DNA from 3 places in the Psychrobacillus sp. 05T411 genome. Region 3 is predicted to be linked to each of the others. Evidence: predicted binding sites of a transcription regulator. Region 3 holds the regulator's gene; each other region holds the start of a gene.
The links. The regulator Rex, encoded in region 3, represses fermentation and respiration genes when NADH is low (regulators of the CRP and FNR family bind a similar motif). The targets are predictions, from matches to a motif close to TTGTGAAATATTTCACAA.
Positions count from the first base shown of each region.

Region 1: AC1DFT_RS17250 (cytochrome c oxidase subunit 2A) is a predicted target of Rex. The motif match lies at 4,939-4,956, and genes of this name have one in related genera.
Region 2: AC1DFT_RS08505 (AtpZ/AtpI family protein) is a predicted target of Rex. The motif match lies at 2,131-2,148, and genes of this name have one in related genera.

Region 1 is NZ_JBFTLO010000029.1:13,659-24,245, forward strand. It holds gene AC1DFT_RS17225 (ATP-dependent DNA helicase) at 1-160, shown strand, start outside; gene AC1DFT_RS17230 (carboxypeptidase M32) at 185-1,684, shown strand; gene AC1DFT_RS17235 (hypothetical protein) at 2,299-2,496, shown strand; gene AC1DFT_RS17240 (b(o/a)3-type cytochrome-c oxidase subunit 1) at 2,589-4,256, opposite strand; gene AC1DFT_RS17245 (cupredoxin domain-containing protein) at 4,258-4,734, opposite strand; gene AC1DFT_RS17250 (cytochrome c oxidase subunit 2A) at 4,755-4,877, opposite strand; gene AC1DFT_RS17255 (chemotaxis protein CheX) at 5,122-5,574, opposite strand; gene AC1DFT_RS17260 (alkaline phosphatase) at 6,072-7,418, shown strand; gene AC1DFT_RS17265 (hypothetical protein) at 8,081-8,410, shown strand; gene AC1DFT_RS17270 (PepSY domain-containing protein) at 9,644-10,294, shown strand; gene AC1DFT_RS17275 (ABC transporter ATP-binding protein) at 10,374-10,587, shown strand, end outside.
Region 2 is NZ_JBFTLO010000008.1:125,874-136,460, reverse strand. It holds gene atpF (F0F1 ATP synthase subunit B) at 1-227, opposite strand, end outside; gene atpE (F0F1 ATP synthase subunit C) at 357-581, opposite strand; gene atpB (F0F1 ATP synthase subunit A) at 649-1,359, opposite strand; gene AC1DFT_RS08510 (ATP synthase subunit I) at 1,389-1,760, opposite strand; gene AC1DFT_RS08505 (AtpZ/AtpI family protein) at 1,767-1,985, opposite strand; gene upp (uracil phosphoribosyltransferase) at 2,259-2,888, opposite strand; gene glyA (serine hydroxymethyltransferase) at 3,559-4,794, opposite strand; gene AC1DFT_RS08490 (TIGR01440 family protein) at 4,816-5,361, opposite strand; gene rpiB (ribose 5-phosphate isomerase B) at 5,382-5,819, opposite strand; gene AC1DFT_RS08480 (methyl-accepting chemotaxis protein) at 5,917-7,224, opposite strand; gene AC1DFT_RS08475 (low molecular weight protein arginine phosphatase) at 7,226-7,666, opposite strand; gene AC1DFT_RS08470 (manganese efflux pump) at 7,725-8,228, opposite strand; gene AC1DFT_RS08465 (L-threonylcarbamoyladenylate synthase) at 8,566-9,594, opposite strand; gene AC1DFT_RS08460 (stage II sporulation protein R) at 9,663-10,196, opposite strand; gene prmC (peptide chain release factor N(5)-glutamine methyltransferase) at 10,242-10,587, opposite strand, start outside.
Region 3 is NZ_JBFTLO010000004.1:130,813-141,399, reverse strand. It holds gene AC1DFT_RS04820 (urease accessory protein UreD) at 1-404, shown strand, start outside; gene AC1DFT_RS04815 (YugN family protein) at 532-942, shown strand; gene tsaE (tRNA (adenosine(37)-N6)-threonylcarbamoyltransferase complex ATPase subunit type 1 TsaE) at 1,071-1,523, shown strand; gene tsaB (tRNA (adenosine(37)-N6)-threonylcarbamoyltransferase complex dimerization subunit type 1 TsaB) at 1,520-2,206, shown strand; gene rimI (ribosomal protein S18-alanine N-acetyltransferase) at 2,196-2,657, shown strand; gene tsaD (tRNA (adenosine(37)-N6)-threonylcarbamoyltransferase complex transferase subunit TsaD) at 2,654-3,673, shown strand; gene AC1DFT_RS04790 (ABC-F family ATP-binding cassette domain-containing protein) at 4,076-6,010, opposite strand; gene AC1DFT_RS04785 (redox-sensing transcriptional repressor Rex) at 6,142-6,786, shown strand; gene AC1DFT_RS04780 (lysostaphin resistance A-like protein) at 6,820-7,533, opposite strand; gene groES (co-chaperone GroES) at 7,720-8,004, shown strand; gene groL (chaperonin GroEL) at 8,042-9,673, shown strand; gene AC1DFT_RS04765 (SF0329 family protein) at 10,130-10,587, shown strand, end outside.

The DNA of each region.
Region 1 (10,587 bases), on a different contig from region 3:
CGAGGAAGTAGAATTACCATTTATGCTGTTAAGATTGCAGCAAGGAATCGGTCGTCTAATCCGTACTTCAAGTGACCATGGGGAAATTCATCTATTACTTAATGAAGATGAAGCGAAACTGGAAAGCAGATTTACAGGTATTTTACCTACAAATATATAACTTTCATTACAAGGGGGATTTGAAATGACGGTCGAACAACAATTTTTAGATTATGTGAAGAAAATTGGTGCATATAACGAAGCTTTAGGGGTTTTATATTGGGATATGCGTACGGGAGCTCCCAAAAAAGGGCTAGATCAACGTTCAGAAGTGGTAGGGGTACTTGCTACTGATGTGTTTAATTTATCTACTTCCGATGAACTAAAAGGGTTATTAGACGAATTGGAGCCTAGGTTAAATGTAGCGGATCAAGTGACGAATCGTGTATTTGAAGAAGTTAAAAAACAATATGATCTTAGCAAGAAAATTCCTGCAGAAGAATATAAAAAATTCGTTATTTTACAATCCAAATCTGAATCCGTTTGGGAAGAAGCAAAAGCAACGAATGATTGGGATATGTTCATGCCTTACTTAAAAGAAATGGTGGCAACATTAAAGCAGTTTGTGAACTATTGGGGAGTTAAAGACGACAACCCATATAATGTTTTACTGGATCAATACGAACCAGGGATGACTACGGAAGTATTAGATCGAGTTTTTGGAGAGCTAAGAAGCCGAATCGTTCCATTACTAAAGAAAATTGCGGATTCACCTAACCAACCGAAAACGGATTTCTTATTTAAACATTTCGATAAACAGAAACAAGAAGCATTTAGTTTAGATGTCTTAAAACAACTAGGCTATGATTTTGATGCTGGAAGACTAGATGAGACTGTGCATCCTTTCGAGATAGGCTTAAATCGTGGAGACGTTCGAATTACAACTAAGTACGATGAGTCCGATTTCCGTTCGGCAGTATTTGGAACGATTCATGAATGCGGGCATGCTATTTATGAGCAAAATGTTAGCGAAGAGTTGACTGGAACTCCTTTAGCTGGTGGCGCTTCTATGGGAATTCATGAATCGCAATCACTATTTTATGAAAACTTTGTTGGGCGTAATCCGAAATTCTGGGAACAGAATTATGAAAAACTACAAAGTTATTCGCCGGAGCAGTTCGGCGATGTTTCCATGGAAGACTTTTTAAGTGCTATTAATGAAGTAAAGCCTTCTTTAATACGAATTGAAGCAGATGAACTGACATATGCACTGCATATAATGATCCGCTATGAAATTGAAAAAGGGTTATTTAATGGGGATTTAAAAGTAGAAGATTTACCGGAAATCTGGAATGCTAAATATGAAGAATATTTAGGAGTGCGACCAGAAACAAATGCGGAAGGTATTTTACAAGATGTACACTGGGCTGGAGCAAGCTTCGGCTATTTCCCATCTTATGCCCTTGGATATATGTACGCTTCTCAATTTAAAGCAGCTATGTTAAAAGACATCCCTCATTTTGATGAGCTATTTGAAAAAGGCGATTTGTCGCCAATTAAAGCGTGGCTTACACAAAATGTGCATCAATATGGAGCGTTGAAAAAACCGCTTGAAATATTGAAGGATGCAACAGGGGAAGGGCTTAACGGCAATTACCTCGCAGATTATTTAGAAGAAAAGTATACGAGGATCTACCAACTTTAATTAAGAAAAAGAGAACTAAGCTTAGGGCGAACGAGTTCCGTTTCCTATCGCAAGCATTAAAAATGTTATGCAAAATAGACCTTCAAATTGTATGGTAATTTGAAGGTCTATTTTTGTTGGTATAAAGGGATTCTCATAATTATTTTGGTAGAATTTATAGTGCAATTTGTATATTATAAAGTGGGGATACAATAGCCAGTGTACCACAGCACAATATACTACATTTTTACTTACAAATCGATATACAAAAAAATAGATGGTTAGGCTAAGTTAAACTTTATATTGATTTCTCTGTGTATAAAAAATAGACGGATAAATTCCGGCTTAATTGGGAAATACCCATATTTCCTTAAAAATAAGGGGAGTTTTTCCGCTTATATTAACCAAATCTTTGGATTTTGTCTTATTTTGAGTAATTAGTCGGAATATCTCCGCTTATATTCGCTTCTTAGACTTCCTACATATACATTAGCAGGAAATTCTCCGCCTATGAATTCTCATACTAGCCTTACATAGTATAGTAATCACAATCTATTTATTAATCAGATAATTATTACTTTTATGTTAATGTATTAGCATAGGAGGTGAATTTTGTGAGCAAATGAGAAAGATCATTGCTATTAATCATTGTCATGGGTGTTCTTGCTACGGCAATTGGATTACCATTGCTATACGGCCTAGGTGTCCCTTCATTTAGTGTTGTATTAGTTGCTTTGTTTGGGGAAGGTAGTATTTGGGCTTTATTTTTTTCACTACTACTAATCCTTTCAATTGCTTTCGGGGTAGGGAAGATTATTAAAAGTTATAACTAACACTGCATGATTAATGAACACATAAAAAAACGCTAAGATATTTGCATCTTAGCGTTTCTTATGTGTTCGTTATTATGCCAAAGATTTATTCATTACCACAATTTATATCCTTTAGATCCAGGCGGCGCATTTTGAATTATTTCGATAACAGGAACCGTATAAGCAAACAAGATTAATGCAATACAGATTGTTAGCCAAATCTTCCAATTTTCAAGTGCCATTGGTGTTTTTTCTGCATGCTCCGAAACTTCCGCGACTGGAAATTCTGTTTCTCCTTTTGGAGCAAACCAGATTAAATTCGCTACTATATAAAGGATTAAAATGATCCCGATGAATAGAATAGTACCGCCAACTGCTTGCGCTATTTGATAAGGGATCCATTCAGCAGCTTGTGCAGATCCTCCGTAAGTAGAAAAGTCTGAACGCCTTGGTGCACCGAATAGCCCAACAATATGCATCGCTCCTGACATAATGGACATACCGAAAGTCCAGACAATGGTTTGAATAATTGCTAATCTGTTCATTTGTTTCGTCATTACTCTACCAGTCAAATGAGGGATTAACCAATATGCTGCACCGAAGAATGTTAACAAAACAGTTGTTGCAACCGTTAAATGGAAATGTCCCGTTACCCAAATGGTATTGTGTATTAACTGGTTCATTTGGTGTGAAGCATTAATAATTCCACCAGCACCAGCAGGGATAAATGCTACCATTCCGATAAAGGGTGCAAAGAAACGTGCGTCTCCCCAAGGTAATTTTTTGAACCAACCTAAAACACCTTTTCCTCCAAGTGCACGACCACGAATTTCAAACGTTGCAAACATCGAGAAAGCAGTTAGTAAGGAAGGAATGACAACCATCAATGTCAATACAACTTGTAAGAACTTCCAAAAAGAACTGATTCCAGGCTCTGTTAATTGATGATGGAACCCTACAGGAATAGAGAAAAGTAAGAATAGCATAAATGATAATCTAGCAAGAGAATCAGAGAAAATATTCCCGCCAATAATTTTTGGAATAACCGCATACCAAACCATATATGCTGGTAATAACCAGAAGTAAACAAGCGGATGACCGAAATACCAGAACAATGTACGAGAAAGCAATACATCTACTTTATCTACCCAACCTAGAGACCATGGTAATAGTTGGAATAACACTTCGACTGCTACTCCTAAGGAACAAATAATCCACATAGCTAGGTTAACGACAACCATAAAAGTTAGTAATGGACTTGGTTGCCCCGGATTTGCTCTACGCCATTCTACATATTTCGAAATTAGTCCTGCTCCACCGATCCAAGACCCGACGATTACCAATGCTAGCCCTGCATAGAAAATCCAATGTGCTTGTAATGGTGCATAAAATGTATATAATACGGAAGCTTCGTTCAGTAAAATCATAATAGACGATGCAGTAGTACCAATGGTCATGACCCAAAAACCAATCCAACCTAGCAAGCGTTGTTTATCTGTTAATGTACCGGATGTTCTACTTACTACAGCAATTTGAAAACCAAATATGAAATATGTTGTTAAAATAAGACCTAAAAGTACTCCGTGAATCGTTAATATTTGATAATAGCCAATTCCCCATGGTAGTGTGAACGTTCCAGAACGCACTAATGTTTGTAATAAACCACAAAGGCCTCCAATTGCTAGTGCGATGAAAGCGACGTAAACATGTGCTAGAGCTAATTTGCCATCTCTTTTATCTACTTGTATGAAATCTTTTGTTTTTTCGGCTATAGTTGCCATATTACTCTACCACCTTTAGCATAGACGACATGGAAGAATGTCCAATTCCACAGTATTCGTTACATAATATTAAATATTCTCCTGCTTTATCAACCGTTGTAACATATTCCGATACATAACCAGGTTCTAGAATCATATTAATATTTGTTCCAGCTGCTTGGAAACCGTGTACTACATCTTTTGTTGTTGCAATAAACTTAACTTTAGAGCCAAGTGGAACTTCAATTTCAGGTGGATTATAATAAAAAGCAGATGCGACAAAAACAACTTCGTAGTCCCAATCTTTCCCTTCTACTTTATGAACACCTGGTTTGTTAAATGGTGCAATTTCATCGACACGCTCAGGATCTACATAGACTTTTGCACTCGGTGGATGGGAACCGTAATGGAAAGCACTAAATCCAACAATAACTAAAAATAAAACGAGGGAGCCAATTCCAAATGTGAGCCACCATTTTTCGTATTTATGAATATGCATAGTTGTATACCTCCAATAAATTAAAATCGATCAATAAATAAGTAAAATGCCATGAACCATGTAACTAATATAAATGCTCCGAGGAAACCGACTGAATAAAGCGTACCTTTTAAATCAGGCTCTTTCTCCCGTTTTTTCGACATTTTTTTCACCTCCCATATTTGTTTTGTATAGTTATATCATAAATACATTTTTAAATAGAGGATGTGATAAAAATCACACATATGGCGCGATTATGTGAATTAACTGTGAAGAATGTATCATCCCATTTTTCGTATACCCGGAATGCAGATTAATGATCACTATTAAAAGAAAAGTCAGTTATTTATTTTTTCAACAAAAAAAGAACTTCCTTAGTAGAAAGTTCTTCTGTGTTAGTTGTAGTTGCTATTCATCGATAGTTAAAATAATCGTTAAATTCCCAATTCCATCAATGTCGACAGGTAATTTGAAGGCATGTTGGAATCCGAATAATCTCGTTGTTCCAACTATAACAGTAGGGGGAGTAATATCAATTTCCACTCCATTTGCGGCTACGGACGTACATAAATTACCTGCAATCATATTGCCAAGTTCACCAGTAAACGATTCAAGCATCTCGCCTTCTAAAGGCATTCCGAACATAGTCGCTCCGATTCCAGAGAAACAATTAGAAGTTGAATCTATAATAATCCTACCTTTAATATCACCAATAATACCTATTAGGACACCCATTTCTTTTTGCTCAAAAGGTTGTACCATAAGTGAAGGGGACTTTATATCCATTGGAAGAGGGATAACAGATTTTAAAGATTGTATAGTTCCATTTAATATAGTTTGTATATGCTTCGAAGCACTCATTTTTTTCCCCTCCTAATCATACATATAGTTCAATTTTAACATGAATACCAGTAAAAAAGAATAGAAAAATGTAGAAAATGGTGAATTAATGTGTTATTGTGTAAATGAGAATGAATTTCAAATGCATTTGAGAGGATGTTTTTCATGTTAGCTTTGATTATTGGTTCCACTGTTCTCTTATTTAGTGGAATAACAGCTTATGTATTACGTTCCATAGCTCCCCAACCAAAATAATTATTTATGTTAATCCAGAAAATTCTGAATGTAAATTTTGTTAAGATAAAATCTAATAGTTCTATACATTTTTATTGAGGTTTACTAAATGTTCCATAAACACACTTCTTTAGAAGTGTGTTTTAATATTTCCAATAATTTCATTTAGGTAAAATGACTGAAAATTTGTCATCGAACATTTACCGCTCCTTCATTCGCTATTAATACATAACTAATAAACTATTAATAGCAACAAAAATAATATTTTTTAAGGAGAGGTATTCATGTTAAAAAAAGTTGGTCTTATTGCGCTAAGTACTGGACTTGTTCTTTCAGGAGTAGGTTTAAGTAATGCAGATGCAGCAAAAAAAGAGGTTACTTCAAAAGTTAAACAAAATGTGAACGGACCAGTAGAAAATGTTATTTATATGATTCCTGATGGATTTGGTGCAAATCACGCAGCAAATTACCGTATTTTTAAAGGGCAAGAGGCAGTATGGGATTCATATATTAAGGGAATGTACACTACTTATTCAGCAAATGCAGATATCACAGACTCGGCTGCTGCTGGTACTGCGATGGCTGCTGGTATAAAAACAAATAATGGTGTGATTGGACTTGATCTAGAAGGAAACGAAGTAAAAACAATTCTTGAAGCTTCAGAGGAAGCAGGGAAATCTTCCGGTCTAGTTGCCACTTCTACGATTACGCATGCAACCCCGGCTAGTTTTGCTTCTCATGTAGAACATCGTAGTAATGAGACAGAAATAGCCCGCCAATACATCCAAGAAAGCGGTGTAGATGTAATTTTAGGTGGCGGTAAAAATTATTTCATACCAACTTCAGAAGGTGGTAAGCAAACGGAAATAAACTTAATAGATGAAGCGCAAGAAAATGGATTTGAATTCGTTGAAACACGTGCACAATTAGAAAATGCTGAAAACGTAAATGTAGAAAAAGGAGAAAAATTACTTGGTCTATTTGCAGCTAACGCACTTGCTCCTGAATTTGATCGCGATGAAACGGAAGAGCCTAGTTTAGCTGAAATGACAGAAACGGCAATTGATGCTTTAAGTCTAGATAAAGATGGTTTCTTCTTAATGGTAGAAGGTAGTCAAATTGACTGGGCAGGCGAAGAAAACGATGCTGCTTACGCTATGCATGACACAAAAGCTTTTGAAGAAGCTGTGCAAGAAGCAATTGAATTCGCCCAACAAGATGGCAAAACATTAGTCATTATTGCAGGAGATCATGAAACTGGTGGAATGTCAGTTGGTTCAGCTACATCATCAAACACGGCAGCGGAGATTCTTAAAAATGTAACGGCTACTGGTGGATTTATGGCGAGTCAATTAAATGAAGACCGTTTAAATGTAAAAGAGGTCGTACGAGAATACACTGGAATTGAATTAACAGAGGATGAAGCAAAAACTATTCAACAAGCAGAAAATGCAAAAGTTGCTATTAATAAAGTTTTAAGTGAACGTGCAGGTGTCGGCTGGACAAGATATGGTCATACGGCAGCTCCTGTTCCTGTATTTGCATTTGGTCCACAATCCGATAAATTTGTAGGTATCCACGATAACACAGACTTACCAAAAATAATTGCAGATGCAATGAAGCTTAAATGATTTTTTTGAAAAGTTAGAAAAACTTAGTATATAGTTCAAAATGAACAGACTATAGCCATGCCCGCCGAAATTGGGATTGGCTATAGTCTTTTTTTATCAAGGTTATAATTCAAGATGATTCTTCTTTTTAAAAGGAAGTTGTGGATTTCGAAAATAAAGGAGTAAATGTGTGAGCTTTATGGAAAGTAAGTGAATTTGTATAACTACGATGGGTTTGCTAGAAGAAGGATTAAGGAAAGAAGGGATAAAAAGAAGGAATAAATGAAGAAAAAGTTGCATTTGAGCGAGTTGACCTAAAAAAGGTTTTGGAAGAACTAATTAGTTCTTAAAGAAATGAAAAATGACAATACTTAAGAAGACCCCTACTTAATCGTAAAAAAGAAGAGAGCGTAAATAATTCTATGGATTACGGTCAGTATCAGTACTGACACTTCCTAACCATTTTCATTCTCTGGGGTGCAGCATTTTTTGTACTGCATGGATGGCTAACGGGTGCTTTACTTGAAGAGCGTTGAGCTACTTAGATGCTCTTTTTTCTTGTTCAACTAACGGTGCAGGTTAGTTGAAAAGTGTTGTTTATCTTGTATTAAACAATCTGACAATATAGTCGAATAATATAGTAATGTAATAGTTAAATAAATTAAGGGGAATGATTTTAAATTATGATGTGTACTCAGCCAAAGGTTGTATTCAAAAGAGCCATTAGTTTTTTTATATTTGCAGCAGCCTTAACAATTATTGCAACGATAATAACATACATAATCAATCCGGATTTAAAAGAAGTAATGGGAGGTTTAGATAATAGGTTACCGGACCAAACAAAAGAATCTACAGGCTTAGATAAAGTTTGGTCATATATTGTTAATAAAGGATTTATGGTACCTTTGCAAATGTTTATTTTATCCTTGATTCCAATACAATTTTTGTATGTCATAAATATATCTTTACCGTTTCACTGCGTGGAGTTGCCTATGGGCTTGCTTTACAAGTAGATTTGGAAAAAGGCTTTGATATAATAATTTCTTCTATCCCACACTTTATCTTTGAAGTTTTTGCTTTATGCTTACTTGCAGCGGTTCTTTTTGAATTAAATCAAGATGTTAGGGTAAAGTAAAAAAATTTATTTAAGAAAGATAAAGAAGGTACATCTTTTATTAAAAAATTCTTAGAGACAATAAGAAAACTTATTGTATTTTTGTTTTACCGATAATCATTGCAGCGGCATTTCTGGAAACTTACATAGCTGATATCATATTTACTTTATTTCAATAGCAGATGTCAATGGATAGATTGGTAAATACCAATTAGAAACCTTTTAGTTTGTGAACGATTGTAATTAAACTCCCATGAAAATTAAAAAATGCCCAAAATCTATAAAATTGCATAACAAAAGAGACTCGGAAAAAGCTTTTTTAAAAAAGGCTGAGTCTTCAGGAGGTTTATATCGAGTTAAAAGATAAATCTGGAACCAACCCCATTCTTTATAGAATAAAGGCAAGGCTTGTGCAATAACCAGAGTAGGATTAATCTCCCATGAGTGCTACTCATGGTTAGAAGAAATACATGAAATGATTACAATGTTTCTTCATACTCTCTGACAAGTTTATAAAAGTAATCTTTTTTACTCCAATTTCTTGCATTGCTTTTACTGCAGTAATCTCTCCCGATTTCCAGCTAGCATACGGTTCTTTAAACTCCTCAGTGACCGTAAACTTGGGACGTCAAAAAATTGTGCCGTTTTGCAAAGCCACATCAATTCCTTCAAGCTGCCGTTTTCGAATTTGAATGTGTTTCATTCATCAAAGTGGACCATAAGTGGTCAATATTAAACATTTAAATTATACATATACGACTTATAAACATTCACTTGTAGACCATAATCCACATGTAGATCACACTTCTTTTATCAAATTGTTACCCTCCAGTAATTCATATCAATTATTATTTGTTTTATCAAGTATGGATTATTTCGTGAAAAGTTGATAAATATCTAATACATATTTCGATAATAAAAAAGAGGTGTGAATGAAAATGTAAGAGTATAAAGGTGAAGCTTGTGGAGAAGAAATAGCAGGAATTGCACACTAGTGAACACGTTAGAAAATGAGAAAATCCTCACTAAACTTTCATCAACTTCTTAAAAAAGCTTCGTTAACTTTTCATAACCATCTGGCAGAATAAAGGCTGTAAGAAAGATTCACAATATTTTTTTAGGAGGAATACAGATGAAAAAGAAATTAATCATTCCAGCTTTGGCAGCAACACTTATAGGAGGAGCAGTAGTAGGTAATAGCGTATATTCTACTGCGTTTGCAAGCAATAACGCAGCTACAACGACTCAAGCAGAAGATCAAAAAGACGATGGCAATATTTCCAATCTTCAAGCAAAAGCAAAATTGACATTAGATGAAGCACAAGTAATTGCACTAAACAAAGTAGCAGGAACAGTAAAAGAATCTGAATTAGAAGATGAAGATGGTGTAATTGTTTACGGCTTTGAAATTCAAACAGCTTCTGGTGATGTAAATGATGTGAAAGTCAATGCAATAAATGGAGATATCATTAAGATCGAAAATGATACAAATGACGATGAAAATGGAACGGAAGAAAATGATGGGGAAGAAAATGATGATAATATTGCCGAGCTTCAAGCAAAAGCAAAACTGACTGTAGATGAAGCGCAAGCAATTGCTTTGAAAGAAGTAGCAGGAACAGTAAATAAGTCCGAGTTAGAAGATGAAGATGGCGTAGTTGTTTACGGTTTTGAAATCCAAACAACTAACGGAGTACAAGACGTGAAAATTGATGCTGCTACAGGAAAAGTAGTGAAAGTTGAAGCGGACAATGAAGATGAAGGACAAGAAGGAAACGAATAATCGGAGTTTCTAAAGGGGAAAGGTGGTTATCCCATCTTTTCCTTTTTTTCTTTTAACAATTATTATCAGGAGGTACAATATGATCCAAACGAAGGATTTAACAATGCAATATCCAAATGGGTTCACTGCAGTTAATCATCTAAATTTACATGTAAATAAAGGCGATATTTATGGTTTTTTAGGTCCGAATGGTGCTGGTAAAACAACGACTATTCGAATGTTAGATGGACTATTAAAGCCAACAGCTGGAGAAGTTGTTATTCAAGGGAAAAGTGTTATACGAAACGAACGAG
Region 2 (10,587 bases), on a different contig from region 3:
TCACGTTGTTCTTCGAGTAGACGCTGTGATTCCCCGCGGCTATTTTCAGCTGCTTCGATTTCACTTGCGATCAACTCTTCACGTTGAGTCATAATCCCCATAAGTGGACCCCATGCTACTTTCTTCAAAAGAGCCATAAGTAATAAGAAGAAGAATAGTGTAGCGATGATATCCCAAATGTTTAACCCGGCACCACCAGCACCAAGGATAAGGTAATCAAAAGACACGATTGTTTCACTCCTTTCAAACGCTATTAAGAGATCTTGCTTTTATAATGTAAATATTTCATCATTGTTTTCTAATTCATAAAGAGAATGGCGGATAAGTTTCCGCCATTATATACTTGTCTATGTTTATTATTTGTTTAATACGATGAATGCGATAACTGCTGCGATAATTGGAATCGCCTCAACTAATGCTACCCCGATGAACATAACTGTTTGTAAAGCTCCACGTGCTTCTGGTTGACGAGCGATACCTTCTACTGTTTTTGAAACGATTAATCCGTTACCAATACCTGCACCAAGTGCACCTAAACCGATTGCTATAGCTGCTGCTAAAAGACCAACTGAACCTACCATTGTTTAATTTCCTCCTTGGAATGTTGTTTTGTTTTAAATAATTTCTGCTTAAATTTAAGCAGTTATATTAATGGTCTGTCGACACTTTGTGCGACATATAAACCATCGTTAACATAACGAAAATGAACGCTTGGATTCCACCGATAAATAGGGAGAAACCTTGCCATGCCATTGCTGGAATAATTGCTCCAACAAAGCCGAAAATACCAGTTGTTGCTAAACCTGCAAGTAGTCCTAATAGAACTTCTCCTGCATAGATGTTTCCGTAAAGACGAAGACCGAGTGTCAACGTATTTGCGAATTCTTCAATAATTTTTAAAGGTAATAGGAATGGAAGCGGTTTTAAGAAGTCTTTTCCGTATTCCGATAATCCCTTCATTTTAATACCATAGTAGTGCGTTAATAGAAGAATCATTACTGCAAGTGTCATTGTTACTGTTGGATCTGCTGTTGGAGATTTCCACCAAAGTACTCCGTCATACGAAATAGAAAACGGAAGTCCTAGTACGTTCGCTACAGCGATAAACATGATTAATGTAATTCCAAGAATATGGAATCGTCCACCAGTTTGCCAGTCGAAGTTACTTTTGATAATGCCTTTGACGAAGTCCATAATCCACTCCATGAAGTTTTGCATACCAGTTGGCTTCAGTTTCAAGTTTCTTGTCGCAATGTATGCGATCAAAAATACGATGAGTGTAGTAACTGCTAGCATTAAAATGTTGGACCAGTTACCGTGCATCCCTAGAAACACAAATTCTGGATTTTTATGTTCCACGATTCATTCACCTCTCTTTCACATACTCATTACTGATTTCTTGCATGAAACATAATACGTTCTACAAGAAGTAGAACATAGGGAATCATTAAACCAATCACAGTGCTAATAAGATGAATATACTCTGGAAGGGCAAGTGCAATTGCAACGGCTGCAATACCAGATGCAAAGCGGAATACAGTACCTAAACCTGCTCGTCCTTTTTCACCAGATAACACACGATCAAATTTCTCCATTCTACGTACTAGAATCCAGAAATTATACAGACCAAATAATGAACCTAGTGCTAAGCCTGCAAATATTGTCGAATATGGGGTGAGTCCCCAACCTAGCGCATATACTGCGAGCAAAAAAAATATGTATTTCTTCTGCTTCGTAAAAATACGTTGCATTTCTAGCATTGTTCTTTAGTCTCCTGAATCATATTTTCGAATGGTAGTAATAAGCGCTAATATACCAGTCATAAGACCGAGTAGTAAGCAAATTACTAAAAAAACTGGAGTGGTTCCATATGTTTTATCTATCCACATTCCTGTGAATATTCCTATTAATATAGAACCTACAAGCTGTGAGAGAATCGCAGAATATAATGCTATCCCTTGTAACGGACGTCTTGTCTGACGCATAAAAAGAATCCCCACGTTTTTCTTGATAAAGTAAAAACTGTGAATCTAGTAGAAAGTTGATACGACAGGCGTTCCGAGCATGAAACCCCTATCATTGTTACCCTTTGTAAGCATACAATAGGGGCAAATTGATGTCAATTGCTAAATGTGAGAAACTTCACAATTAGATTTACTTCGACATGGTATTGTCAAATTTAAGAAAAATGAGTCTATTATTTGCTTGCCAAATGTTTATTTTTGTGTCTATGGTTCCCCTTAAGGAAGGGAAGGTTATTACTTCGTACCAAATAAACGGTCACCCGCGTCACCTAGCCCTGGAACGATATAACCATGATCGTTTAATTTTTCATCAAGTGCAGCGATATAAATATCCACATCCGGATGAGCATTTTGCAACGCTTCTACTCCTTCTGGAGCTGCAATTAAACACATAAACTTAATGCTAGTTGCACCACGGGTTTTAAGGGAGTTAACTGCCTCTATTGCAGATCCACCAGTTGCAAGCATAGGATCTACTAAAATGAAATCGCGTTCTGCCACATCTGCTGGAAGCTTCACGTAATATTCTACGGGTTGTAGTGTTTTTGGATCTCTGTATAGTCCAACATGTCCAACTTTTGCAGCAGGAATTAATTTTAAAATACCGTCAACCATTCCAATTCCAGCACGTAGTATTGGAACGATTCCAATTTTCTTACCAGCTAACACTTTTGATTTTGTTTTTTGTACCGGTGTTTCCACTTCTGTTTCTTCTAATGGAAGATCACGTGTGATTTCAAAGGCCATTAGTGTAGCCACTTCATCCACAAGTTCACGGAATTCTTTTGTTCCCGTTTCAATGTTGCGGATATATGTGAGTTTGTGTTGAATAAGTGGATGATCAAATACGAATACTTTCGGCATATTTTTGTCTCCTTCGTGGTTTTATTTGAAATTCTATTAATTATAACAAATAATGCAGGTAACATACTACTAATAGCATGTTTTAATATTGCGTCTATTTCAGGGGCGCCATGGGTTTGTAAAAATATGATTTTTGACCGATGAACGGAGATTGCATAGCTCGATTAGGGTCCGCTGGGATTTCTGCACTCTGTTGGGAAATTCAATGGTAATTGCTTGTTTCTCCGAGCGGACCCGCCGGGAAATGGATATTTTAACCATTTTTTAATTGCGCGTACCCAGTAAATGGCTTAGGGCAACCAACCGATCATTGAAAGCAACCAATTCTAGTCCGAAAGCAATCAAAACAGCATGAAAGCAACCAAATTGCCGGTGAAAGCAACCATTTTCTCATAATAGCAAGTTGACTCGTGATGAAACGACCTTGACTGTGACCATTTTTTTATAAACATTGCGCAATTAGACCATAATGTAGCGCGCACCACTTAATATGTTGCACAAAAATAAATTGACATCCTTCCCCATCCCTATATCACATTCAATATAAAGAATGCCGCATTTTTTCACTTGAAAAAGGTTATCCTTATATTTTGAATTTTATAGTTTACCAATACACAAAAAATAAGCTACCTCTCTATTATAAAAGGTAGCTTATTTTCAAATTTTCATATTAATTATACAAAGGAAGTTTATTAGTTAATGCTGCAACGCGTTCTTTTGCTTCTTGAATGACATCCGCGTCTTCGTGATTTTTCAAAAGTTTTGCGATGATAGAAGCAATTTCTTTCATTTCTTCTTCTTTAAATCCACGAGAAGTTACCGCTGGTGTTCCTAGTCGAACGCCTGAAGTGATAAATGGACTTAGTGTTTCGTATGGAATTGTATTTTTATTCACTGTAATTCCAACTTCGTCTAACACATGTTCTGCCACTTTACCTGTTAGGTCAATTGCTGATACGTCTACAAGCATTACATGGTTGTCTGTACCACCAGATACGATACGAAGACCTTCTGCTACTAAACTATCAGCTAGGACTTTCGCATTTGCAATCACTTGCGCTTGGTAATCTTTGAATTCTGGTTGTTGTGCTTCACCAAATGCAACTGCTTTTGCAGCAATAACATGCATTAATGGACCGCCTTGGATTCCAGGGAAAATTGTTTTATCAATTTTCTTTGCAAATTCTTCTGTTGTAAGGATTAATCCACCACGTGGTCCACGTAATGTTTTATGTGTCGTTGATGTAACGAAATGTGCATGTGGTACTGGATTTGGATGAAGTCCCGCAGCAACTAAACCTGCAATATGTGCCATATCCACAAATAGGTAAGCTCCAATTTCGTCTGCGATTTCACGGAATTTAGCGAAGTCGATAACGCGTGAGTATGCACTAGCTCCAGCAACAATCATTTTCGGTTTATGTTCTAATGCAATGGCACGAACTTCTTCATAGTCGATCAGTTCTGTTTCTTTACTCACACCGTACTCAATAAAATTATATTGGATTCCACTAAAGTTTACAGGGGAACCATGCGTTAAATGCCCACCATGTGATAAGTTCATCCCTAAAATTGTGTCACCTGGTTGTAAAGCCGTCATGTAAACTGCCATATTCGCTTGTGATCCAGAGTGGGGTTGTACGTTTGCATGTTCTGCTCCGAAAATTTCTTTCAGACGGTCACGAGCAATATTTTCTACAACATCTACATGCTCACAACCACCATAGTAGCGTTTGCCTGGGTAGCCTTCTGCATATTTATTGGTAAGCACTGAACCTTGTGCTTCCATTACTGCTTCGGATACAAAGTTTTCAGATGCGATTAACTCGATATTTGCTTGTTGACGCTTTTTCTCTGCCAGCATAGCCTCGTATACTGCTGAATCTTGTGCTAAAATTTTCTCCACTTCTCATTTCCTCCTCTGATATCATCCGTAAAATGCACGTTCTCCACCAATTAGTTTCGGACGTGTTTTGGCAATCGTCACGACTGCTCCCCCAATTTGTTTTGTGGACACGCGAATTGGAACAGCTACAGGTTGTAACTGCATACCAATAAGGGTTTGTCCTATATCAATGCCGGCATGCGCCTTCACATGCTCGACTACGACTGGGTCTTGGAATTGTGTGTACGCATAGGCTGACATGGAGCCACCTGCGCGAACAACTGGAATAACCGAAACTTCCGGGTATCGATACAGCTTTTGCGTTTTTCTTTCCATCGTAAGCGCGCGGTTAATATGCTCGCATCCTTGAAAAGCTAAATGCACTTTGTTGCGCATAGCAAATGCTTTTAGTGGACCAAATAAAACCCCTGCCACTTCTAAACCGCCTGCAGTACCAATTTTTTCATTTATAATTTCTGAGGTTGAACAGCCGATGACAAAAAGATCGTCTTCGTGTAAGTCGATTTGCTGCTCCACTTCCAGGAGAAGCTGTTCGATTTGTTCTTTCCACAAATGTTGTGCTTCCATCTGAAAATCCCCTTTTACGCTCAATTTTCTAATGCAGAAATTTTTTCGATACGGCGCGTGTGGCGACCGCCTTCGAAATCTTGTGCAAGCCATGTTACAACGATTTCTCTTGCAAGACCTGGACCTATTACTCGTTCTCCCATTGCAAGGACGTTCGAGTCATTATGGCATCTAGTTGCTTTTGCCGAAAATACATCATGCACTAATGCACATCTAATCCCTTTTACTTTGTTTGCCGCAATCGACATACCAATGCCTGTACCGCAAATTAAAATACCACGATCAAACTTCCCACTTACAACACCTTCTGTTACTGGCATTGCATAGTCAGGATAGTCAACAGAATCGTCACTCGTAGGACCAAAATCTTCATAAGAAAGTCCGAGCTCTTCTAATTGTTGTATAATTTCCTTGCGAAGATTATTTCCGCCGTGATCAGAAGAAATTGCAATTTTCAATTTGTTCCCTCTTTTCTGTTTTAGTACTCCCATTCATCATACCATTTATCCGCAAAAAAAAATACAATTCACTTGAAGTGAATTGTATTTATAAGATCTATTTTGACGAATTTCTGTCAAACTGCGAAATAACTTTAAATAACTCTTCCGATTGTTGCTTTAATCCGAACGATAAGCGATCAATTTGTTCAATTGATCGTGCTTGTTCATCTGTTGCACTTCTCACTTCTTCTGCTCCTGCAGACGTTTCTTCCGCAATCGCAGCTACTTCTTGTGATTGACGTGCAGTGTTCTCGATATTGGTTAATTGATTTTCCACCAATGAAGAAATTTCTATAACAGATTCCGCCATCTCATGGATTTTATGGGACATTCCTTCTACAGCCTCATTCGTTTCGGAAACACGTTTTGCTTCTCCTACTGCGAAATTTACTTGGTTGGTCATTTGATGGACAACCGTTTGGACATCTGTTTGAATAGCGATGATTAGTTCAGAAATTCCTTGCACCGCTTTGCCACTTTCATCTGCTAGTTTACGCACTTCTTCCGCTACGACTGCAAAACCTTTTCCGTGTTCCCCAGCACGAGCAGCTTCTATGGATGCATTTAATGCGAGTAAATTCGTTTGGGCTGCGATATCGCCTACTAATTGAATAATATTTTCCACTTTCCCTGCGTTTACTTCTAGCTGTTTTACATTCACTAAAGCCGCTTCACTTCCAGAAGCAACTTGTTGTATACCATTTACAAGCGATTGAATGACTTTGGTAGTTTGCGCTAAACCACGGATCATTTCTCCAGATTGTACGTTTGATTTTTCGGCGCGCATATTTACTTGGGAAGCTAGTACTCGAACATCTTCCACAGATTCCACCGTTTCTTGAACTGCAACTGCAGAATGTTCAGCCCCTTCAGAAATTTGGGCAATCGTTTGGGCAATCGCTTCTGCCTGCTCAGAAGCATCAGAAGATTGTTGTGATAATTGTTGCACCGTATTATTTGTTTTTTCAAAGTTATCTTCAATGCTTTGAACCATTTCTCTTAAATTGACAAGCATCGATTGAAAAGCGATCGAAACAGACTGTATTTCATCTTTTGATTGAGGGACTTCCACATCTACACCGATTTTACCTTCCGAGGCAAGGGTCGCTACTTTTTCCAAATTAAATAATGGCTTAATAATGAGTCCACTGAAAAAGTATGCAAGTATCCCGGACCAGATAACGCCTAGTGCATACATGCCGATTTCGAAGCTAAGCGATTTTGTTGCATCTTCAACTATTAGCGGTTGTATAAAATTGATGAACACCGCACTTGTTGTATAAGTTACAACTGCTAAAATCGTAACAAATAAAACAATCTTTTTTTGAATTCCAAATGAGTACCGCTTCTTTTCTGTTGTCATCCTAATCCCCCTGGAGTTTTTTCACTAGTTCATCTGTAAGTGTATGTAGTTCATGGAACGTGCGCTCATATGTATGTAAATCGCCTCCATAGGGATCAGATACATCTTGTACATGTTCAGGTGTCACAAATTCTTTATACATATATACTTTGGATATAGCTTGTGGAAACGCAAAAATAATTGCTTGTTTATGTGATGCTGTCATGGTAAGCACGAGATCTGCCCAGTCGATCAATAATTCATTCATCGCAGCTGATTTATGAGTAAAGGATATATTTTCTTTATCTAAGATCATTTGCCCATTACGCGACATTTCTCCTCCATCCATCGCATAAATACCTGCGGAACGGACGTTTAGATTTTCTACATTTCGGGCCTTTAATATCGCCTCTGCCATTGGACTTCTACAAGTATTTCCCGTACAAACAAACAAAATATTCATCGTTATATTTCCTCATCTCTAGTATATATTATTTAGCTACAAACATTTTTATAAATTGTTAAATATTTCGTAAAATTATAATTCCTAATACTAAAATAGCTACTCCTGCCAACTTCATAATAAGCCCTCGATTTAAAAAAGTATGTTTAAAAATGACTTTCTGTGCAATAAATACAGCCAAATAAGAAAATATACCTGAACTTAATATGAATAGAAACTTTTCTGCTTTAAGCATACCAAATGAAATACTTACTGAAAAGGTATCGATGCTCGCCACAATAGCTAGTAGATAAGGTGATAGCAATGGCACCTGTTTAGGGGACCTTGCTAAAACCATTTGTAATCCAACAAGCATCAGCAAAAATCCAGATAAATAAGGGCTTGCATATTGCAAATAGTTTTGTACTATCGTTCCCGCATAATAACCGATTAACGGAAATAGCATATGTAAAGAAGCTACCCACGCTGCTAATGTGAAAATTTGCTTTCGGTATAGAACGAGCGAAAACAAAATGAGTACATCTACTGACATAAGTGCACCTGCCATTATTTCACGCCACAAAAAAATCTCCCCCGTCCGTTTGCATAATTAAATGTATGCAAAAGAATGGAAGAGAATACACTCTGCTAACAAAAGAGCAAGCACTCTCTAACAACAAAATCTGCTTCGTATCTTTTTCGGAGGTCTTGGACAGACTTATTGCTATACCATTACCGTTTGATTTTTTGGAGAGCGACGGACGAATGATCACCACACGATTACCGAAAAAGATGTGTAGGGATGCGACTTTGTCGCATCCCTACACATCAAGAAATCCCGGTAATGGTGTAGAACTCGTTCCTTTCAAAGCTCTCCAAAAGCACCTATACATAAAGTACCTAGTACGTTATTACAGTAGTTAACTTTCAAACCATTTCCCATTAGATGCTTTCTCAAGTCTATTCATAATAGCTGTTCCGACACCTTGCTTTGAAAATATAGGGACTAATATTATGTTTGCGTCTGTTTCATCACAGCTTCTAAGTGCTTGATAAAGTAAGTGGGCAGCGTCTTCTAGTTGGTGTTCTTGTCCTAATGAAAAATAGTAGTCCGCTTTTGTTAGCTGAAAACTATCTGTGGCGATTAGCGCTACTTTCTTCTGATCATTATGTATTTGTTCAATAGCTTGCTCGACTTTCCCGGTAGATGCTTCGATTAAATAGACAGGAGCATCAGGTGCATAATGGGCGTATTTCATACCTGGTGCGCGGGGTGCTTCTACTGCATCTGTAAGTTGAGACACGTTTACTTGTCCGATTACTTTTTCGAGCATTTCTTTCGTTACTCCACCTGGGCGTAATATCGTTGGCACTTCTGCCGTAAAATCTAAAACGGTTGACTCTAATCCAATTCCTGTTGCTCCGCCATCTAAGATTAGGGGGATTTTCCCGTTTAAGTCGTGATACACATGCATCGCTTTTGTCGGACTTGGTTTTCCGCTTTTATTGGCACTTGGAGCGGCAACCGGTTGTTTTAACCGTCTTAATAATTCAAGTGCTACGGGATGATCCGGCATACGAACGCCGACTGTATTTAAACCAGCTGTTACATTTTTAGCAAGCGAATTAGTTTTAATCGGTAATACAAGTGTAAGTGCTCCCGGCCAAAAAATGTCCATACATGTTTTAGCTAAATTCGGAACATTTTGTGTAAATGCATCTAACTCTTCTTTTGATCCAATATGCACAATGAGTGGGTTATCTTGCGGTCTGCCTTTTGCTGCGAAGATTTTAGAAACAGCAGATTCACTTGTTGCAATTGCACCTAATCCGTATACCGTTTCAGTCGGAAAAGCAACCGTTTCTCCTGATTTTAATAAATCCACAGCCTGTGTATAACTAAATTCTTTTTTCAACAAGTTATCCACACTCGCAATTTCTGTTTTCATGTCGTATTTTCTCCTTTCTTCCTAAGTTGTCCACATATTGTTGATAACTTTCTGAATTTTGTGGATAGTTATGTGGAAAATTTCTTTTTTAGCCATTCCCACACCCAGAACTTAGGCTTTTCTTCTTTTTCTACATCTTCTTTGTAACAAACCTTAGGAAATAGTGAGCACCACCAGTTATCTCCACGTCCTTGCCCAATCGAGATGACAATCGATTCGACATTTGTTTGGGAAGTTATCCCGTTATTCCATACTTTCGGCGGAAATAGTGCCATGCCTGTGGATATATGAATCTCTTCGTTTAACTTTTCTGATAACTTATCCACAACTTGTTCTAATTCGCTATATGTTTGTTGCTGGTTTTGTGTATAGTTCATTAAAATTGGTTCAATTGCACTTTTTACTTCTTCTTTTATGTGTTGATCTTGAACTGTATTACTATTGGCGATTAATCGAAAACGCATACCTTCCGCTTCTTCTCCTGGTTGGAAAAGAAAAAACAAACAAAATTGGATGAGTAACAACATCCATATAAAGAAAATAACTGCATCTATTTGCCCGCTAAGTCGCGGTGCTTTTTTTATCTCGTAATCTGGTAACATGTAACATTCCTCCCTTAGGAACATTGTTACCAGTAGATTCATAACTTATACATCGATTGTGCAAAAAACAAATCTATTTTTTTGATTAATATCTTTTATAATTTCTACTCGCGCTTCCGGAAATGCGGTTTGAAGCATTTTTTGAACCGCAGGACCTTGAGCATATCCTATCTCAAAACCTATGAAACTGGGAATATTCATTAGTTGCGGAAGCTGTTCCGTCATTTTTCGGTACAATTGCAAGCCATTTTCTTCGGCAAATAAAGCAAGATGTGGTTCATAATTTAGTACTGTATCGGACATGACTTCCGCTTCTTCATTTGCTATATAAGGTGGATTCGATAAGATGATATCCCATTTTTCATTTGCAATAGGGGCAAGTAAGTCCCCT
Region 3 (10,587 bases):
CACCAGGTTGGTCTCCAGATGGTAAGTGGTTTAAATATGATCATCTGAGGCTTAAGAATGAAATATATATGGAAGACCAGTTGATTGCTTTCGATCATTTAAAATTACAACCTAGTGATTCACAAGTAGATGATATAGGATTTATGGAAAACTTCACGCATTTAGGTTCCATGATTGTTGTGGACGTGCGATGTACAACTAGTTTTCTTAATCAATTGTATGAAGAGTTGGAGAGTCATATCGGGGATTGTAAAATAGGAATGTCGATGCTTCATGAGTCGGGGTTCACAATCCGAATTCTAGCTTCTTCCACGCAACGAATTGAAGAATTATTAGCCTTATGTACTTCCTTTATTCGCCGGGAATGGTTTTCTAAAAAACCTTTGGCATTAAGAAAATATTAAATTACTATCAAAAGACCGATAAAAGGAGTATTTGCTCTTTTTATCGGTCTTTTTACATGTCGCTTGAATTGAATCATTCTTTATTGGTGAAGATAGAACAGAGTATTTAATAAGGAGTGAATCGATTATGTTACAACTAGAAACAGATTTAGAAGGAAAGCAAGCTTACTTTGGACAATTGCGAGATAGCATTCAGCGCTTGGGATATAGTATTGGAGGGAACTGGGATTATCATAAAGGAAGCTTCGATAATGTTTTATGGCGGGAAGCAGGAGAGACAATCTATTTAAGGCTTCCATTTGAAGTACTGGAAGGTGACTTGGATCATCAACAAGCATATATAAGATTTCAAACTCCTTATGTTATTAAGCATGTTGTGAATGTTGGTTTAGATAGGGATGAAAATTCATTATTAACTTCTAGTGGGTTCAATCAGTTCCAAGAACCTCTCGACAAAGACGGTAAAATTGAGGATAAAAATAGATGGGTGCATGCTGGAGAACAGGCCGTACAAGAAATTGTACGTCTCGTGCACTAATGAAAGCAAAATCATTTCGCCATTTCGCGAAGTGATTTTTTTTGCCTTAAGGGCTGTCTACTTACATTCCTTCTACTATTTCTTTATAATAGAAGCAAACAGATAAGTACTTGAAAGGATAGCGACTGATGATATATGAACGTATGATTAATTCGGAACAGGAGACAGAACAGCTTGCTCAGCAACTTGCCGAACTTTTAAAGCCAAGTGATGTGCTTACGCTAGAAGGCGATTTAGGGGCGGGGAAGACAACGTTCACCAAAAGTATAGCTAAAGGGCTTGGAATTACAAGGAATGTGAATAGCCCGACGTTTACTATTTTAAAGCAATATGAGGGCAGACTGCCTTTAAACCATTTAGATGTATATCGTTTAGCGGATAGTGATGAAGATTTAGGGTGGGACGAGTTGTTTTACGGAGAGGCAGTAAGTATTATCGAATGGGCTCATTTGATAAATGAAGACTTGCCACCGGAGCATTTGGCAATTCAAATTCATCGACTAGAAGATGATAAGCGAAAATTTACGTTTACTCCGTTTGGAAAACGATATGAACGATTATGTGAGGAGCTTTTTGAATGATTTGGTTAGGAATAGATACATCCCATACTCCGCTTGCGGTAGCTGTTGTAAAGGATGACCAAGTACTTGCAGAGTATAAGTCATCCCTTAAAATTACGCATTCCATTGGGGCAATGCCTGCAATAGAGGAGTTATTAAAGAAAGCGGATATTAAGCCTAGTGATATTGATGCGATTGCTGTTGCGAAAGGACCGGGTTCTTATACAGGGGTTCGAATTGGTGTAACGATAGGAAAAACACTTGCATGGACCTTGAATGTACCGATTGTTTCGGTATCAAGCTTACAAGCGTTAGCCGGAAATGCACCTTATTTTCCTGGAATTGTTTGCGCTATTATGGATGCAAGACGTGGCAATGTATTCGCAGGGATTTATACGAATGGGGAAGTAGTGAAAGAGGCACATATGTCGCTTGTAGAATTGTTAAAAACAGTGGATGAAATGGGACAACCGGTTTTATTTGTCGGGATGGACGTTAACATACATTGGGAACAAATAAAAGAAGTGCTTGGAGATAAAGTCGAGTGTGCGAATGCGGCATTCTCTTTACCGAGTGCCGCAGTGTTAATCGAACTAGCTAAAAAACAACAACCAACAGAAGCACATACGACCGTGCCCGAATACTTACGCATTACAGAGGCAGAAGCAAATTGGATGAAAGAGCAGAAGAAACATGATAACTAATCAAACCATTACCTATCGAAAAATGACCATAGACGATATCGATCAAATTTTAGTAATAGAGGAAGAAGCATTTCCTGTTCCATGGACAAGAGAAGCATTTGAACATGAAATGACGACGAATTTGTATTCGCACTATATTGTGGCAGAGACAGAAACGAAAGAAATCGTTGGTTACTGTGGAATGTGGGTTGTCATGGATGAAAGTCATATAACGAATGTAGCCGTTTCAGAACGTATGCGGGGACTGAAAATTGGCGAAGGCTTAATGCGTGAAGCGATTCGTGTAGTGTTAGAACAAGATGTTGTCCTAATGACACTAGAAGTACGTGTGACGAATGATATCGCCAAAAACTTGTATTATAAACTAGGTTTCCAAGATGGTGGCATACGAAAAAATTATTATACAGATACACAAGAGGATGCTCTTGTCATGTGGGTGGAGTTCAAATGATAAAAGATCAATTTATATTAGGAATAGAAACGAGCTGTGATGAAACGGCTGCTTCCATCGTAAAAAATGGACATGAAATCATTTCCAACGTAGTCGCTTCTCAAATCGAAAGCCATAAGCGTTTCGGTGGAGTTGTACCTGAAATAGCGTCCAGACATCATGTGGAGCAAATTACGATTGTTATAGAAGAGGCACTGAAGCAAGCTAATATGACAGCAAAGGATCTAGATGCAGTTGCGGTCACAGAAGGGCCGGGACTAGTAGGTGCGTTATTAATCGGCATAAATGCCGCAAAAGCATTTGCATTTGCAAACAGTCTTCCACTAGTAGGCGTGCATCATATCGCTGGTCATATATATGCAAATGCACTTGTGCAACCGATGGAGTTTCCGCTATTGGCATTAGTCGTATCGGGCGGTCACACTGAATTAGTATTGATGAAAGAAGACGGTCAGTTCGAACTAATCGGAGAAACCCGCGATGACGCGGCTGGTGAAGCGTACGATAAAGTGGCCCGAGTATTAAACTTACCGTATCCAGGTGGGCCACATATTGACCGACTCGCTAATGAGAGTGACGGAGCAGTGCCATTTCCTAGAGCGTGGTTGGAAGAAGGATCTTATGATTTTAGCTTCAGTGGCTTGAAATCTGCTGTGATTAACTATCAACATAACGCGGAGCAACGCGGAGAAGAGATTAATCCCAATCATTTAGCGGCAGGTTTCCAAGAAAGTGTTATTGAAGTGTTAACGACCAAAACATTAAGAGCAGCACGGGAATTTAACGTGAAACAAGTAATCGCTGCAGGTGGAGTTGCTGCAAATAAAGGGCTGCGTAAATCGCTTGAAGAAACATTCGAAAAAGAAAACATTCCATTTTACGTGCCTTCGATTTCATTATGTACAGATAATGCAGCAATGATTGCAGCTGCTGGAAATTCTAAGTTTTCTGCTGGAAAAACAAGTGATATGTCGATGAATGGTCGACCAGGAATGGAATTAAATAGCTGGAACTAATCGAAATCCTCTTTTCTTCGACAAGAAAAGGGGATTTTTTAACAGGTATTATTCGACTTGTCAATAGAGAACATTCGTACTTATGCACAGACTGGGGATAAGATGTGCATAAGTTTTGTATTTTCTATATATTGTGTCTCATTTACACACAACTATGTGGATAGTGTAGTTTGAAATCTGTGGATAGTGTGCATAAGTCTGTTGATATGTTGGTATTACTAGATTTTTCTTGTGAATAAGATTGTGGAAAATAAAATCGAGAAAAAAAGTACTTGACCAACATATATAGCTAAAATTCGACATATGATCTTGCAATAAATGGCTGAGCGTGACAAACTAACCTGTGAATATGAAAAGTAACTCTCCACTCACCAAAAAAGGGATTCCCATATAGGAATCCCTTTAGTTTGAAGCTATTTCTTCTAATGATTCTTGTAACTCTAGCCATTCATTTGATAGTTCATCTTGTTTTTCTTTTAACGTATCCAGTTCTATTTGCAATTGTTGTACTGCTTCGTGGTCTTGGAATATTGCTGGATCACAAAGTTTTTCTTCTACGGAAGCTATCTCAGAATCTACTGTCGGCATCTGGGCTTCTAGCTCTTCCAGTTGACGACGTAATTGACGTTCCTTCTTTTTTGCTTCTTTATCAATTGTAGAAGTGTTTGCCTTCACAACAACCGTGTTTTCTATGACGGCATTTTCCTGCGCAAGTTCTTCTAGTTCTTCTTTCTTTTCCAAATAGTAATCGTAATCGCCTAAGAAAAGGGTCGCTTGATCGCTGGATAACTCAATCACTTTTGTTGCAATCCGGTTAATAAAATACCGATCATGCGATACAAAAATAATGGTACCTGGGAAGTCTAGTAATGCATTTTCAAGTACTTCTTTACTATCTAAATCTAAATGGTTTGTCGGCTCATCGAGTACAAGTGTATTTGCTTTTAATAGCATTAATTTGGCTAGTGCAAGTCTTGCTTTCTCTCCGCCTGATAGGGTAGCAATTGTTTTTTGGACATCATCGCCGCTAAATAGGAAGCGCCCTAAAACAGTGCGGACATCTCTTTCGTTCATCAGTGGCCATTCATCCCATAGTTCTTGCAAAGCGGTTTTATTGCCAGTGAGAGCAGCTTGTTCTTGGTCATAGTAACCGAATTGGACGTTTGTTCCATATTGGATTTTTCCGGCTGCATTGTCCAGTTGCTTCATCAGTGTTTTCAGTAAAGTGGATTTCCCAACGCCATTTGGCCCGACAAGCGCAATACGATCTTGCTTATAAACGGAAAACGAGATATTCGAGGAAACTGTTTTGTTTGGATATCCAACTGCCACTTCTTCCAGTCTTAATACATCATTTCCACTCGGCCGATCGATAGAAAATCCAAAAGTTGCCGATTTTTCATCGCCATCTGGGGCATCCATCCAGTCTGTTTTTTCAAGGACTTTCCGTCTGGATTGTGCCATTTTTGTCGTAGAAGCACGTGCTAGATTTTTGCTCACAAAGTCTTCTAATTTTGCTTTTTCCTCTTGCTGTTTCTCATATTTCTTTTTGTCGAGCTCATAGTTTTTTGCTTTTTCATTTAAATAAGCACTATAATTCCCAACATATCTAGTCACGTTATGGCGAGAAACTTCATATACAAAGTTCACGACTTGATCTAAAAAGTAGCGGTCATGGGAAACGATTAAAATGGCCCCATTATAGTTTTTTAAATAATTTTCTAAAAAACTAAGTGTTTGGATGTCTAAATGGTTCGTTGGCTCATCAAGGATAAGCAAATCAGGTTTGCTTAGTAACATTTTTGCTAGGGCTAACCTTGTTTTTTGTCCACCAGATAATGCTTGTACAGGCTTATCGTAATCTTCAGGGAAAAACTGCATGCCGTGTAAAATGGAGCGGATATCCGATTCAAATCGATAACCTCCCGCTTCATTGAAAGCAAGTTGTAGTTCATCATACGCTGCAGTTACGCGTGCATAAGCGTCAGCATTTTCATATATCGAAGGATCTGCCATTTGTGCTTCTAGAGAACGTAGCTCTTTTTCCGAGTCGATCAGATGGCTAAAAATGGATTTCATTTCTTCCCATACGGAAAGCTTCGATTCAAGTCCTGCATGTTGCTCTAGATAACCTAGGCGAACAGTTTTTGGCATAATGATATCGCCGGAATCATACGACATGTCACCGGCAATTATTTTAAGTAAAGTAGACTTTCCAGCACCGTTTCGTCCGACGAGTGCGACACGATCTCGGTCTTGGACTTCTAGCTTTACATTTGTTAATATATCTTCTCCGTTAAAGGATTTTGTTACTTGATTGACTTGTAAAACAATCACGATTATTGGCACCTCAATTCTCTCCTTAGTGTAATAGATAGGGACAAACGTTGCAACGCCCTAGCTTTACAAGGAAGGAAATGTCTAGTAATATAATAACGATTTGTACCAATGAAATAGGAGGGTTTTTCATGAGACCTGAACTTCCAAGAATTMCTCAAGCAACAACGAAAAGACTTCCGTTATATTATAGATTTTTGCAAAGCTTTCATAATGCAGGACATAAACGAGTTTCTTCCCAAGAGCTAAGCGAGGCAATGAAAATAGATTCCGCAACGATACGAAGAGATTTTTCTCATTTTGGCGCACTCGGTAAAAAAGGATACGGCTATGATGTTCCGACACTGCTAGAATTTTTCCGAAAAACGCTAGACCAAGACGAAGCTGCTCATGTAGCATTAATAGGTGTAGGTAGTCTAGGAACTGCATTTCTCAAGTATAATTTTCAGAAAAATCACAATACAAAAATTGTCGTTGCTTTTGACACGAAAGCACCAGTAGAAGGAATAATGAAAAGTGATATCCCGGTTTTTCATCCAAGTGTGATGGAAGCAAAACTGGCAGAGTACGGGATTGAATTAGTAATTGTTACAGTTCCAAGTCGTTCTGCACAAGAAGTTGCCGACCGTTTAGCGAAAACAACTATAAAAGGGATTTTGAACTTTACCCCGGTGAGGTTATCCGTGCCAGATACGATTCGAGTACATACGATTGACTTGTCTGTCGAGGTGCAAACGTTGATTTACTTGATACGAAATGAGCATACAGAAGAATGAATAAAAGCCTTCCAGCAAATGGAAGGCTTTTCTTTATGGTATTTGCGAATAAGTTTCCAAGAACTTTTTAATCGCAGGGCCGTAAAACTGAACAAGTACCACAAACCCATTCAGTAACATATGGGAAATAATCGAAGCTATAATGCGTTTTGTCTTGTAATAAATAAAAGCGAATATAAACCCAGACACCGCATATAGTAGGATGTGCGTAAACTCGAAGTGTATAACTGCAAATGCGATCGCACTAACAAGCGCTGCTACAAAAAAGTTCGTTTTAGGCAATAAAGAACCGAAAATGATGCGACGGAAGATAATTTCTTCTAGTATAGGCGCAAAAATTACAATGGCAAATATCGCGAAAGGAACACTATGTGAAATCTCAATAAATTGCGCTGTATTTTCAGAACCTGGTTCTATTCCCAGCTTAATCTCCAAATTTGCTGCAAAAATTTGACCAAAAAAAACAAGGAAAAATCCAATAATACCAAAGCCGATTGCTCCCCCTAAAGTAGCTTGCTGTCCTTTTAGTGGGCGTAGAAATGTGCTGTCTTTGCGGATAATATACAATGTATAAAAGGTAGCAATTCCCATGCTGATGAACATCCACCAACCGTAAGTGGCGAGCACTGGATCTTGCACATCCATTGTTTGGAGTAATTTATGAAGGAGGGGTACAAAAACTACTCCTGAAAGTTGCATTACACAGTAGGTGATCAAAATGTATAGTGCGGTTTTTTGTTGTTTCATTTGAAATGATTCCTCTCTATATTAACAATCTTCTTTTATTGTAAAGGAAATATAGGAGAAAAGAAAAAGTTAGCCTTCTTACTTGCAAAATGTTCTGTTATTAATTATTATTATAAGTGTGTTAGCACTCAAAGACTAAGAGTGCTAATAATATAAAATTCGACAAATTTAGGGAGGTTGTTTCACTTGTTAAGACCATTAGGTGATCGTATCGTAATCGAATTAATCGAAGTAGAAGAAAAAACAGCATTTGGCATCGTACTTCCAGACTCTGCTAAAGAGAAACCACAGGAAGGGAAAGTTGTTGCTGTAAGTTCTGGACGAGTACTTGATAACGGCACTCGCGTAGAATTGGACGTAAAAGAAGGAGACCGCATTATCTTCTCTAAATATGCAGGTACTGAAGTAAAATATGAAGGCACTGAATATTTAATATTACGCGAAAGCGATGTTCTAGCAGTAATTGGCTAATAAAAAATCGAAACAAAACTTAGGAGGTAACTAAATCATGGCAAAAGAAATTAAGTTCAGTGAAGACGCTCGTAGTGCAATGCTACGTGGGGTAGATAAACTAGCAGATGCTGTAAAAGTAACGCTTGGACCAAAAGGACGTAATGTCGTTTTAGAGAAAAAATTCGGTTCACCACTTATTACAAATGACGGTGTAACAATTGCAAAAGATATCGAACTAGATGATGCATTTGAAAACATGGGTGCAAAACTAGTTGCAGAAGTTGCTTCTAAAACAAACGATATCGCTGGTGATGGTACAACAACTGCTACCGTTTTAGCACAATCAATGATCCGTGAAGGATTGAAAAACGTTACAGCTGGAGCAAACCCAGTTGGAATCCGCAAAGGAATCGACCTTGCAGTTGCAGCGGCAGTTACAGAGTTAAAAACAATTTCAAAACCAATCGAAGGCAAAGAGTCTATCGCTCAAGTTGCTGCGATCTCTTCTGGAGATTCAGAAGTTGGCGAACTAATTGCTGAAGCTATGGAACGCGTTGGAAACGACGGAGTTATCACAATCGAAGAATCTAAAGGATTCACTACTGAGCTTGACGTAGTAGAAGGTATGCAATTCGACCGTGGATACGCATCTCCTTATATGGTTACAGATTCAGATAAAATGGAAGCAATTTTGGACAATCCATATATCTTAATTACGGATAAAAAAATCTCTAGCATTCAAGAAATCCTTCCAGTGCTTGAGCAAGTTGTACAACAAGGTAAACCACTTTTACTAATTGCTGAAGATGTAGAAGGGGAAGCATTAGCTACGCTAGTTGTAAACAAACTACGCGGAACATTCAATGCTGTAGCGGTTAAAGCTCCAGGATTCGGTGATCGTCGTAAAGCAATGTTAGAAGATATCGCTATCCTAACTGGCGCTGAAGTAATTACAGAAGATTTAGGACTAGATTTAAAATCTACAGACATTACACAACTTGGACGAGCTTCTAAAGTCGTTGTAACAAAAGACAACACAACAGTTGTAGAAGGTAACGGAGAATCAGATCGCATCGCTAGCCGTGTAGGTCAAATCCGTGCACAATTAGAAGAAACAACTTCTGAATTCGACAAAGAAAAACTACAAGAGCGCCTAGCTAAACTTGCTGGTGGTGTAGCAGTAGTGAAAGTCGGAGCAGCAACAGAAACAGAACTAAAAGAACGTAAACTTCGTATTGAAGATGCACTAAACGCAACGCGCGCAGCTGTGGAAGAAGGTATCGTATCTGGTGGTGGAACTGCACTAGTTAATGTATATAACAAAGTAGCTGAAGTGGCAGAAGCTCAAGAAGGCGACGTAGCAACTGGTCTGAAAATTGTACTTCGTGCATTAGAAGAACCAGTTCGCCAAATCGCAAACAACGCTGGTTTAGAAGGTTCAATCGTAGTAGACCGTCTAAAACGCGAAGAAATCGGTACTGGTTTCAACGCAGCGAACGGCGAATGGGTTAACATGATCGACGCTGGTATCGTAGACCCAACAAAAGTAACTCGTTCAGCTCTACAAAATGCTGCATCTGTAGCTGCATTGTTCTTAACGACAGAAGCAGTAGTAGCAGACATTCCAGAACCAGCAGGCGGCGGAATGGGCATGCCTGATATGGGTGGTATGGGCGGCATGATGTAATAAGTCGCATCAACCCTTGATATGTATGGGTTTATATGTAAGGTGAAAGTGAAATGCTAACATAAAAGATTAAAAATGAAGCCTCTCATGAGTTGACTAAACTTATGGGAGGCTTCTTTTTTCATTTCTTTAGTAACGTGGAGATGGATATTCTTGATGATATGTAATCTAAATGCCAAGTCAATCCCTGATTTGTTCGAGTCTTATTTGTGTTAGGATGATTATTATTGATGCTATATGCTCGATATATCTTTTTAAATAATATTGTTGTCTTAAGCCTATAGTTATGTCTCATCAGTCTATAAATTTTATTTGCTCACTATTATCGATACATCAGAAATTCAAGTCACACTTAAATCTAGTATTTAGTATGATCGATGTGTTGGTTATTGTATTATGGATAAAAGAACGACTGCCTCAATAAATATTTATAATATAAAAATGAAGGAGAATTATATGGCATGGAGTAAATTGAAGAAAAATCTGGAGAGTTTTCTCTGTCCTGCATTAGATGGAAGGGTTGAATACAGTGCAACCGGCTACCGTTATTTACCTGATAAAGCAGGACTTTGTTATATTGCGGTAGATAAAAAGAATGTACTCAATATGAGTGATAAAACTACCTTAATCAGATGGTATCAGACGGAGCTGGAAATTAAGAATGATTCAGATATCCAAATTCCTATCAATAATGAGGAAATTGAAGCGGTAAGAAAAGAAACCAAGGGAATGGTTCCGGAAGATCGTCTCCAAGTAATTGCAAGGGGTAGAAAATTGTCGGAATATGCAAAAGAGCTTTTGTCAGCGCAGTCATCATTAAGTAAATCAAATTTTACCGTTGTAGCTAATAAGTTTTTATCCACTTCTATAGAGGAAAGCATAGAGAGTAATGATATCCTATTGAATATTTTAGC